Regions from separate parts of the Clostridium cellulovorans 743B genome, predicted to be linked through region 2. Evidence: riboswitches for the same ligand, from Rfam matches in the RefSeq annotation. Region 2 holds a riboswitch; each other region holds the start of a gene.
The links. Region 2 has a riboswitch for lysine ahead of CLOCEL_RS03265 (aspartate kinase). Riboswitches for the same ligand answer to the same signal wherever they lie in the genome.
Positions count from the first base shown of each region.

Region 1: another riboswitch for lysine. It lies ahead of dapA (4-hydroxy-tetrahydrodipicolinate synthase); the one in region 2 lies ahead of CLOCEL_RS03265 (aspartate kinase).
Region 3: another riboswitch for lysine. It lies ahead of CLOCEL_RS18000 (amino acid permease); the one in region 2 lies ahead of CLOCEL_RS03265 (aspartate kinase).

Region 1 is NC_014393.1:3,820,823-3,825,121, forward strand. Features, by position in the region: gene CLOCEL_RS15600 (pectinesterase family protein) at 1-1,023, opposite strand, end outside; gene dapA (4-hydroxy-tetrahydrodipicolinate synthase) at 1,672-2,559, opposite strand; lysine riboswitch at 2,644-2,822, opposite strand; gene aspS (aspartate--tRNA ligase) at 2,947-4,299, opposite strand, start outside.
Region 2 is NC_014393.1:788,920-793,218, reverse strand. Features, by position in the region: gene lysA (diaminopimelate decarboxylase) at 1-942, opposite strand, end outside; gene CLOCEL_RS03265 (aspartate kinase) at 1,046-2,239, opposite strand; lysine riboswitch at 2,455-2,630, opposite strand; gene CLOCEL_RS03260 (DUF4179 domain-containing protein) at 2,934-4,208, opposite strand; gene CLOCEL_RS03255 (sigma-70 family RNA polymerase sigma factor) at 4,210-4,299, opposite strand, start outside.
Region 3 is NC_014393.1:4,379,754-4,384,052, forward strand. Features, by position in the region: sodium ion sensor (DUF1646 type) at 20-77, shown strand; gene nhaA (Na+/H+ antiporter NhaA) at 208-1,419, shown strand; lysine riboswitch at 1,647-1,822, shown strand; gene CLOCEL_RS18000 (amino acid permease) at 1,954-3,417, shown strand; gene CLOCEL_RS18005 (CBM35 domain-containing protein) at 3,526-4,299, opposite strand, start outside.

The sequences.
Region 1 (4,299 bases), 2.2 Mb from region 2:
GACATTTACTTTTGTATACTTAGCAGCCTCGCTACTAGTAAGAGCTTTTGACCAAGTTACTCTTTTAGATCTATTAGCACCAGTACCTGTACATCCAGATTCCTCAAGCAAAGCAGTATTATTTACATTTCTATTGCTCATTTTTAACCATCCAACTGGATTAACCGGAGCATTTAACTTGCAGTTTATATAGGATACATGACAGTAATCTCCATAAGTCCTTCCAAGATATACCGTAGAAGGTTTTTTCCAACTTGGATTAGTTTTTGCTGTATAATTAGCATCTCCATTAGCAGTTAAGGTACAATTTGAAAATACGTAACCATACTTTTGCCCTTGAGGTGTGTTAGCAGCTGTATACATACCACCATCTCTTAACTGATTTAATGTGCAGTTTTCAAAGAAAGCAATAGCACCTCCCCAAATAAAATCAACACTTCCTTGTATAAAACAGTCCTTAAAATATACTCTAGATTTATCAACTCCATAGGTATATGCACATAAAGTATCTTGTCCACTATAAAAGTTGCAGTTATTAAAAGTTGCTCTATCTCCATAGGTGTATACACAAGATGCTTGAACATCATTTCCAGTATCCTTTAAATGACTATTTTCAAAGGATATATTTTGTGCAACAAAATCGTTTGTTGCAACTATTAAAGCTGCACAATCTGCTGAACCATATTTACCACCACTAGGTTTAGCATCTCCATTAGCAACATTATAGGTTAACTTTGTATTATTTTTATTCTCTCCTACTATACTTACATAAGCCTTAGAGATAGTAAGCTGTTCTTTATAAACACCAGGCTTCACATGGATAGTCTTTCTTTTATTGTCATTAATCTTTGCTAAATAGTTATACGCCTCTGTTATTGTTTTATAATTTCCACTTCCATCTTTGGCAACAGTAACATCATAAGAAGTTGCTGCCAAAGCAACTTGGTTTGACATAACCACTGCACCAACAATTGCAGAAGTTACTACAAAAACCAGTGCTTTTCTTAAAATATTTTTCTTCATAAATTCCCCCACTTTTCTCACTTTAATTTATTATTTTTATTTGAAATTTAGAAAAGTAGCTAATTTTTCTAAGCTTCATTTTAAATATAAGATATTTATGATAACTATCATTATCTAGATTACAGCGTTCATTCTAACTAATACAATTCTTTAGATTTTATATTATGTCTTGAATGGAAACGTTACCTTCAAAGGTAAAAAATCGCCAAACTAAATATCATGACAAATTATTTTATAAAAATATATTTGTTTTAACGAAGAACTTCATAATATTATATTGATTCTTCAATATATCAATATACTTTTGATGTAACTTCAATAACACAACTTGTATACAAATAAATTATATCAAATATATTAAAAATTCTCCTTAACTTTCCAGACATATAATAGCATTATTAGGACATTTACCCACCCTTGAAGTAATAAAACTAGCATATAAGTTCACTTTTGAACAAACATATAAACTTTTGATGCAATTTCAATAATTAAGCTTACATATTATTAACTTACGAAAACACAAAAAAGCTAGGATACAAAACTTTAAATTTTAGTTATTTATCCTAGCCCATAATTTCGTTGAAATGTTAGCTATACTTCTATAGAACTTATTTCCTATATAAATAAGCATTATTCCAACATTTACTTTTACATTTTAATACCATATTGCTCCATTGCTTGTTTCAACTTATTCTGATTACCTTCTTCCATCTTCGTTAAAGGTCTTCTAAGTTCACCTACCTGATATCCCATAAGGTTCAACGCTGTCTTTACAGGGATAGGATTTACCTCGCAGAACAATGCTTCTACCAGTGGAATTGCCTCTAATTGCATTTTAGTACTAGCTTTAACATCACCCTCTAGATATTTTGCAACAATATCATGAGTTTGCTTTGGTGCAACATTGGATAAAACAGAAATAACACCAACAGCTCCTAATGATAACAATGGAACTATCTGCTCGTCATTACCTGAATAAATATCAATTTCTCCATTGGCAAGATGAGCAAGCTTTGCTACTTGAGAAATATCACCGCTAGCTTCCTTTATACCTACGATATTTTTAACATTCTTCGCTAAATCCACTACAGTTTCAGGAAGTATATTGCAACCTGTTCTACCTGGTACGTTATAAAGAACAACTGGTATACTTACAGATTCTGCAATAGCTTTAAAATGCTCAAATAATCCTCTTTGTGTTGCTTTGTTATAATATGGTGTAACTAAAAGAAGCCCATCAACCCCCATCTTTTCAGCTTCTTGTGATAAATAGATTGCAGTGTCCGTAGAATTTGAACCTGTTCCAGCTATTACTGGAATTCTTCCATTTACCTTTTTCACAGTATACTGTATTGTCTCCAAATGTTCCTCATGAGTTAGTGTAGATGCTTCACCAGTAGTTCCACAAATGACAATACAATCAGTCTCATTTGCTATCTGATATTCAATTAGTTCACCAAGTTTATCAAAATTAACACGATTATCTTCAGTAAATGGTGTTACAATTGCAACAGCTGCTCCTTTGAAAATAGACATTATTTTGTCCCCCTTTTATTTTATTGTTCGAAACGCAAAAAGCCGCCCAAATAGGACGACCTAAATATACACCAAAAAATATTATGTACATGTAGCGCCCCATCAAATATATTGATGACAGTCATACGGCTCTTAACCGTATCCCCAAGAATCTTATAGTTAAGGATATAAAATTCTTTCGGCGTTATTCCCTTTCCACTATAGTCAGCTATCCTTACATATCCTATAGTCTACTCTTGAGTAACGCAACCTCTACGAAACTTTATGTGTATGGTATCATTATCGAGTTAATATGTCAATAAGTTTTTTCTGCATTGCTTATTATTAAAATTTTTGAGCAGAGTACATACCCCAAATAAGTACTGCTCTGCTCAAAAATACTATATCTTATTTATCTTCTTCAGTAATATCTATCTTTATATGAACATCTTCAAGTTGTTTTTGTTCAACTTCAGATGGTGCACCCATCATAACATCCATAGCATTTTTATTCATTGGGAATGGAATTATTTCTCTTATACTTTCTTCACCTGTGATTAACATAATCATACGATCAACACCTGGTGCTATTCCAGCATGTGGTGGTGCTCCATAGCAGAATGCATTGTACATAGCAGGGAATTTAGCTTTCACATCCTCTTCTCCTAACCCAACAAGTTCAAAGGCCTTAATCATAATTTCAGGGTCATGGTTTCTTACTGCACCTGAAGAAAGTTCAACACCATTACATACTAGGTCATATTGGTATGCTAAAATTTTCTCAGGATCTTCATTCATTAAAGCATCCATACCACCTTGTGGCATTGAGAAAGGATTGTGGCAAAACTCAAGTTTACCAGATTCTTCACCGATTTCATACATTGGGAAATCAACAATCCAACAGAATTCATAGCAATCTTGTTTCATATGAGTTTCAGAAGCATAACCTAATAACTTACGAAGAACTCCGGCAGTCTTCTGAGCTACAAGCTTCTTACCTGCTGTTAATCCAACGAAATCTCCTGGTTTTAGTCCAAGTGCTTCAATAACTTGTTCTTTTTTATCAACTAAGAATTTAGAAATACCGCCAACTAATTCATTATTCTCATCTAGCTTAAACCAGAAAGCTTTGTTTCCTGTTTGAACTTCTACATCAGCACAAATTTTATCTATAACTTTTCTTGTTGCATTAAATTTATCAACAACAATAGCCTTAACAACTTGATTTTCAAAAGGTCCGAATCCACAATCTGCCATCACTTCAGTTGCATCTTGAATTAATAAATCAATACGAAGGTCTGGTTTATCTGATCCATACACTTCCATTGCAGTTGTATACTGAATGTGCTTAAATGGTGCTTTTGACGCAGTCTTATAAACACCATACTTTTCAAACACTGGTGGTAATACTTCTTCAACGATACTGAATACATCTTCCTGTGATGCGAATGCCATTTCCATATCTAATTGATAGAATTCACCTGGTGAACGATCTGCTCTTGCATCTTCATCTCTGAAGCATGGTGCAATTTGGAAGTATCTATCAAATCCAGATGCCATTAATATTTGCTTAAATTGTTGTGGCGCCTGTGGTAATGCATAAAATTTACCTGGGAAGTTTCTAGAAGGAACTAAATAATCTCTTGCTCCTTCTGGAGATGAACATGTAAGAATAGGTGTATTGATTTCTAAAAAACCAAGTTCGTTCATTCTATTTCTAAGATCCGCAACTATTTTACTTCTTAAAATAATCTTTTCCTT
Region 2 (4,299 bases):
TATATCTAGTACTGATTTGATAGCTCCAATGGTATATAATGTACTTCCTGCATTACCGATTACTGATCTACCTGGCTCTATAACTAATCTAGGAACCTCCATTCTAAGTTCCTTAGCTATTTCTTCAGCTTTATTAACTATTGTCTCACAGAACTGCTGAGCTGACTTTGGCTCGTCTTCATCAGTATAGTAAACTCCTATTCCACCACCTAGGTCAACGTCTGTTATATCTATATCAAACTCATCTCTTATACGTTTTGCAAGAGTAAACATCAATCTTACTAAATCTCCATAAGGTTCGATATCAAAGATTTGTGAACCAATATGTGCATGAATACCTATAAGCTTTATATTTTCTTTTTCCTTAGCAGTCTTTATAGCAAAATCCAATGCTTCACTGTCTATAGTAAATCCAAATTTAGAGTCGATTTGTCCTGTTTGAATATAATCATGAGTATGAGCTTCAATACCTGGAGTGATTCTAAAATATATATTTTGGACCACATTTTTTTCCTTTGCATATTTATCTATAAGCTCTATCTCGTATAAATTATCCACAACAAAGGTTCCTACTCCAAGATTTATCCCCAATTTAATCTCTTCATGTGACTTGTTGTTTCCGTGAAAGAACACTTTCTCTAATGGAAAACCAGCTTTATAAGCAGTAAATAATTCCCCTCCAGAAACTACATCAAGGCAAAGTCCTTCTTCATTTATAATTCTACACATCTCCATAGGTAAAAAAGCTTTTCCAGCGTATGCTACTCTGTTTTTTCCCTCTTTAACCTTAAAAGCATCATAATAGCTTTTGCAAGTATTTCTAACAAGCTTTTCATCTATAACATATAATGGCGTTCCATAATTTTTAACAAGTTCTGTTGAAGCGACACCACCAATGTATAATTCGTTATCACGAACCTCCATAGTTCCTAACAATTTCATATTTTTAGCCCCTTTCACGGTGAAACCTTTGTATATCTACAATCTTCTACCTTCATTATTGTTTTACCCTTTAACATTTTACCATTTATTTTAATCAGTGTCATTACAGATTAAACTTTTCAACAATAAGCTTAATAGCTCTTTCTTTATCAGCTTGATATATCGCACAAGTAATTCTGATTTCTGATGTTGTTATCATCTTAACAGAAATATTTTCTTCTGCGAAAATTTGAAATACCTTTGCCGCGACTCCTGAAGTATTCTTCATCCCTATACCAACCATTGATAACTTAGTTATATCTGTATCTATAAAAATGTGTTTTGCATCAATAGCCTTCTTTAATATATCCATGCACTCATTTAGGTCATCCTTTGGTATAGTAAAGGATACCGTCACCATACCATTTACTGGTGCACTTTGACTTATCATATCTATAGAAATCTTTCTTTCTGCAATTGTTCCAAAAAGCCTTGATATTATATTCATTTTTGCATCTAATCCTTCTAATGTTATGGCTACATCCTCATCACTAGTAGCTATTCCTGTTATTGGTTTAGTCTCCATATTAACAACCTCCGTAATCAGTGTTCCATTCATTTCACCGTTTGCTAAGCCCACATAAATTGGAATATTATACTTCTGTGCCAACTCTATACTTCTTGAATGCATAACTTGAGCCCCCAAGCTAGCTAATTCTAGAATTTCCTCATAATCTATTTGTGGTATCTTTTTTGCTTTTACATACTTTCTTGGATCACAGTTATAAATTCCATCAACATCTGTATATATCTCAGAAATACCATTAAGTTTAACCGCTATAGCAACGGCAGTAGTATCTGAGCCACCTCTTCCTAAAGTTGTTATGTTTCCCTCTTCATTTACTCCTTGGAAACCTGCAACTATAACTATCTTATCTTTATTCAAAGCTTCTTTTATTTTTTTATCATTAATATCTTTTATTAAAGATTTTCCGTAATTACCTGTAGTCTCTAAACCTATTTGGTATGCAGTATAACTAACAGCATCAACACCCTTTTCCTTTAAAGCCATTGCAAGTAAAGCTGAACTCATCATTTCTCCAGTAGATAAAAGTGCATCTAATTCTCTTTTATCAGGATTTGGAGAAATCTCTTTTGCAAGATTAATTAAATCATCCGTAGTATCTCCCATAGCAGAAACTACAACTACTAGTTTATCTCCTTTGCTTTTTCTTTTTATCAATGTATCTGCTATCTTTTTAATTTTTTCAGCAGTAGCTACGGAACTACCTCCATATTTCTGTACTACAATTGCCATTTCTTCACCTCTTCAACATAAATAATAATAGGAATCTTTTAATTTTTATTACTATCTATTTCTATTTTGAAAAAGTCTCATATTTAATTCCCAACTGCTATTTGCTCAATTTTTATACAATATTCATTTTATGCTGAATTTTATAAAAGTATATAAAAAAATTGTAGCCAAGGCACACCTTAGCTACAATATAAATTTTATATTGAAACCTTCGTGAACCTTGTAGCTCTCCACTTTTAAATAAAAGTGACAACATTACACATCTTATGTGCACTGCCAGGAAAGGCTTCTGCAAAAGCTTGTTTCCTTCGGCGATGAATCCTTTCACTGTTGCTAAAACGTCTGCCGACTAATAACAGCTACTGATAGACACCGCACCTCTACCCTAGGTCTTGAAATATTCGATTTTTTATTATTCTATCATGTTAATATCTATAATACAATACTTATATACTTTACTTAATTAGATATCAATTTAAACTAAACCTTATAATTTCATTTGTTACATATATATTATAAGATTCAGTTATCTCTAAGACTAACATATACTGCGCTTATAACAACTTAAAACTATTAAATCTCACGGAAAAATAAGCTATTTCAAATCTACTTCTATTTGATTTCCTTCAATATATTTGAAAGGTAATATATTTTGAACTGAATATACATAATTCTTATTAGTATCTATATTGTCCTATTCAAGGCAATAGCTATTATCCTCACTTGTAAATAGTTTATATATTTTTGCATTTTTCATAGCTACAACTTTTTTATCCTCTATCCTATCCCCATTATTTTCGAATAGCCATATTCTATATCCTTTATCTAGTTCACCTTCTCCCTTTATAATATTATAGTAAAACTTAATACTCTTCGAATTTTTTTCTATCTTATACAAATTAACTATTCCTTCATCTTTGAAGTCAAATTCTCTTATTGTATCTATTTTGAAAAACGTATTATTGAAATCTAAATCCTCGTATTTTTCATTATCAAATTCCCCTTCATTGATAATTTGCATATATGGAATGATATAAAGTTTCTTAGCTTCTTTATTAATTTTTTCTAAAACATTTATTCTATACCCACTATCATCTGCTCTGCCACTTGAATAATCGTATATTCTCCCCTTGTCATCATAAGCATAAAAGTTAATCCATTTTTCTTGAGTCGATTCTCCTTCATAAGAGTATTTTATACTAGTATTTATAGGACTAACCTTCAATTCTTTCAAATTAATTTTAAACCCATCTCCGATATTGCTTTCTCCTAAGTTCTTTTTAATTATAGTTTCCTTTTGTATCTTTTCTCGCGACACAGGTAAATCAAAATTCACATTTAAACTACTTTCAAACATATTGTGAATATTCACCATCATAGCAAACCTCTTAGGTAATTCTTTTCCTGGGGCTGTATCACATTCTACCATTACAATAGAAGTATTTTCATCTAGCACTTCCTCAAATATTCCACCACTCATAATTGTACCTTCCTTCCCACCTATAAGGTCAGCAGTCATCATAAAATCAGATTTCTTACGAATGTCCTTTTTTACTGCATTAAGTCCTGGCTTACTGACTTTCACTCCAATTAAAACTGTATCACTGTCAGCTACAAGTCTATCTATTGTAAAGGTATATCCTTCATCTTCCTTACTCTCACCTATGTACTGTGAAAATTCCTTATATTCTTGATAATAACCTAACTTTTCATAAACAGCCTCCATAGCAGGGATATATTGTCCTACAGCCTCAGCAAAAGTTGGTGTTATTAAAGTTACCCCTACAATAGCCGTTATCACAATTGAAGCAGCAGTTTTAATATGCCGTCTTTTCTTTTTATAAATTCTTTTCTTTAGATTGTTTTTAAGAGTTTTCATTTCCACATCTGTTAAAGCATCTTCTATTAAATCAAATTCTGCTTCATCAAAAGAAATATTATTAAATTCCTCATAAAGTTTGTCCGACATATTAAACTACCTCCCCTTTCATCAAAGCTAAATTTTCCTTTAAAAGCTTTCTTCCTCTAAAAAGCCTGTTATTAACTGCTGACCTAGAAAG
Region 3 (4,299 bases), 1.7 Mb from region 2:
AGTTAATATAACTATGTACGGTTGGGCAAATTTGGTTATTTGCTTTCAAGCAATTTTAGTTTCTGGGGTGGGAAACTCGTTTTGAGTTTTCCCACCTTTTTTATTGCATTTTTTTAATATATAAGTTTCATAAAGAATCATATTTAGTTAAACGCTTTTATTTTAACTGAGGTTTTAGGGAAATATAATATATGGAGGAAAACACATATGAAAAATACAAAATATCATAAGAAATTAAACCTATTTTCTAAGTTTTTTAAGAATGAAGCTTCTAGTGGCTTGCTTCTACTACTTTGTGCAATAATAGCAATGATTATTGCAAATTCTAGTTTTGCTACAAAATATAATGATATTCTTCATACTTATCTTACTATCGGCTACAAGAAATTTTCTTTATCTATGTCAGTGCTTCACTGGATTAATGATGGATTAATGGTCATATTTTTCTTAGTAGTTGGTATGGAAATTAAACGAGAAATACTGTTTGGAGAACTTAAATCTTTTAAAAAGACCATACTCCCTATCTCCGCTGCAATAGGAGGTATGATTGTTCCAGCGATTATTTATGCGTTGGTTAATTATAAAGAACCTACTATAACTGGATGGGGAATTCCAATGGCAACAGATATTGCTTTTGCTTTAGGAATACTTGCTTTAGTAGGAAAAAAAGCTCCTAAAGGAATAGTCGTATTTCTTACTGCTTTAGCTATAGTTGATGATTTAGGTGCTATTATTGTAATTGCTATATTTTACACTAGCCAAATTTCCTGGACTGCTTTTATTATTGCCCTAATTATTTTGGCGACTCTTATACTTGCTAATAAACTTAATGTTAATTTTGTACCTATTTATATTATCGGAGGTATACTTTTATGGATTTGCTTATTGAAATCAGGGATACACGCAACCATTGCTGGTGTGCTGCTTGGGATGGTGTTGCCTTCTGGTAAGAATGATGCTGAATTTGAAACTTCAATTTTATACAAACTTGAAGAGACTTTAACGCCATGGTCTTCCTTTGTAATTATGCCGATCTTTGCATTAGCTAACTCTGGTATAACTGTTGATATTAATATTCTTTCGACAATCATATTAACACCAGTCAGCTTAGGCGTTATCTTTGGTCTATTTATTGGAAAACAAATAGGTATTTTTGGAGTTTCATATATTTTGGTTAAACTTAAAATAGCAAAACTTCCCCATGAAGTAACTAAACGTCATTTATATGGTGCCAGCGTACTTGGAGGTATTGGATTTACTATGTCTATCTTTGTTGCTTCCTTATCCTTTTCAGATGAAGCCATGTTGTCCGCTGCTAAAATAAGTATTATTATTGCTTCTATATTGTCTGCAATATTAGGCGCACTAGTTTTTTCTCTTATAAAATTGCAAAGCGAGAAAACAAAAGAGTCTATATAAAAACTTTGCATATTGGGGTTTATAAGATTATTTATGCATTTTGATAAAATCGTATAATTTATGCAGTAAATTTGATATTTTATAATAAGTAACTTTATATTTTTAAAAAATAGTTATTTTTTTATGCATTTTATAAAATTTAAAATATTATTCTATAATCCAACTGATTTTAAGATAGTTTACCTTTATCGAAATATAGTGTATGCTGTATTTATTTATAAGTGAATATCTGAGATAGAGGCGCGAACTTTAATAGTAAAACTGTGGAGCTAAGCACGATGATGCAGTTTGAAAGGAAATTTCGCCGAAGTATGCAACTAATCGCTTTAAGGTTGTACTACTGGTTTTACATAGAATATATGTAAGACTGTCACAAACTTATTTGTGGAGAGCTATTATTCTTTGTATGATAAACTTGTTTGTATATTATGTATGCAAACATGCTTAAATACCCTGAGTGTAGCCTCAGGGTATTTTTTTATTCTATCTTCAGTAATTCGCTTATCGGAAAAACTACCGATAAGGAGGATAAACATGAACATAACAAATGAAAAAAATTCAGATTCACCTGAATTAAAAAGAACACTGCAATCAAGACATCTGAACATGATTGCTATGGGTGGTGCCATTGGAACAGGAATTTTCCTTGCACTTGGGGATACTATTCATCAAGCTGGTCCTGGTGGCGCTCTAGTTGCTTACACTTGTATTGGCATAATGGTTTATTTTTTAATGACGAGCTTAGGAGAAATGGCTACTTTTATGCCTGTTGCAGGCTCCTTTGAAACCTATGCCTCTAAATTTATTGATCCAGCTCTTGGTTTTGCATTAGGTTGGAATTTTTGGTACAACTGGGCAATCACTGTTGCTGCTGAAATGGTCGCAGGAGCTTTACTTATGAAATATTGGTTTCCTGACGTACCAAGTATTATTTGGAGTGTTTTATTCTTAGTAATAATTGTAGTTCTTAACTTATTATCAGCAAAAGCCTATGGTGAATCAGAATATTGGTTTGCAGGAATAAAGGTAATCACAGTAATTATATTCTTAGTAATAGGTACTGCTACTATTGTTGGAATTTTAGGAGGAGAATCCATTGGTCTTCGTAACTTTACAATAGATGAAGCTCCATTTGTTGGAGGGCCTAAATCGATTTTCTTAATCTTCTTAATTGCCGGCTTCTCCTTCCAAGGTACTGAATTAGTTGGAATTGCTGCCGGTGAAAGTGAAAACCCTGGTAAAACAATCCCAAAAGCAATTAATACAATCTTTTGGAGAATTATAATTTTCTATCTAGGAACAATTTTTGTTGTAGGTGCAATTATACCTTATACACAAGCTGGAGTAGATGTAAGTCCATTTACAATGGTCTTCGAAAAAGCTGGAATTGCTGCCGCTGCTTCTTTAATGAATGCAGTAATATTAACTTCCGTATTATCTTGTGGTAACTCTGGTATGTATGCTTCTACTAGAATGCTTTATGCAATGGCTAAAGAAGGAAGGGCTCCTAGTTTCTTAGGAAAGTTAAACTCAAGAGGAGTTCCAATCAACGCATTAATTTTAACTACAGTTATTGCTTCAGCTTGTTTCCTAACAGGACTTTATGCTGAAAACACTGTATATGTGTGGCTTGTAGCTGCTTCAGGTCTTGCTGGCTTTATTGCATGGGCTGGAATTGCTTTATGCCACTATCGTTTCCGTAAAGCTTTTGTTGCTCAAGGTCGAGATATAAATAAACTAACTTATAAAGCAAAGTTCTTCCCATTAGGGCCAATCATTGCATTAATACTTTGTATAATCGTAATCTTTGGTCAAGGGATTAGCTACTTTGATGCAGATACAATTGATTGGAGTGGTGTAATCGCTTCTTATATAGGATTACCTATCTTTATTGGTTTGTGGTCGTACTATAAATTAAAACATAAAACAACTGTCATAAAGCTTGAAGATGTAGACCTTGAAATGGAAGAAACTGCTTCTCAGAATTCAGTGAAATAATGAAATATAATTCCTATGCTACATTTCTCTTAGTGGCATTATAAAGGACTTACTTTTGATAGTAAGTCCTTTAAATATATATAATGATTTAGTTTTCAATACCCGTAACTATTTCACATATGGTAAACTACTTATACCTCCAAGTAAATACTTTTTCAAGATAGCAAAATCCACGGCATTTACGGAATTATCCTTATTAAGATCTAAAATTGTATCATATGTACCTGATGAACTTAGCAGGAACTTTTTAAATAATGCAAAATCTAAAGCATTAACTTTTCCATCTTTGTTTATATCTCCATATAAAACTGTAGGTATATCCTCTGCTACTCTTATATAAGTTGTATCTGTTCTAAAGGTCGAAGCAGGTAATCCTTCTTTATTATAAAGATTAGTAACTGGTGAATCAGCCCAGCCAAATCTTACTGCTGTAGGGTTAGTTACTTTACTTGATGATACCACTACAGTGTCTCCACTGATTACAGCATCCGCTAAATAAAAGACATTATCAGAACCTGCAATAGCAAAGCCTGTTAATTTACCATCCTTCACTTCTACAGCCGGTGTTAAGCCTTGTTTTAAACCCACCATTAATCCACTACCTATTGAATCAAAACTTATTTTTATAGAATTTCCTTCTACCACCATTGATTTATATATAGGTCCAGAATAAATAATATTTTGGTTGTACACTTTTTTCTCAGCACTTAAAGCAGCTCTCAACCCAACATCCTGCTTATTGGTTGGATGTATATTCGCCGGATCTCCAACATCTGTGGTAACAACTAAACCTACATTTTTATCACTTAACATAGTCTTTAGCTGAGCCTCACGAATCTCCGCCAAACCATTCCAATTCTGAACTATATTCGTTTCAGATTG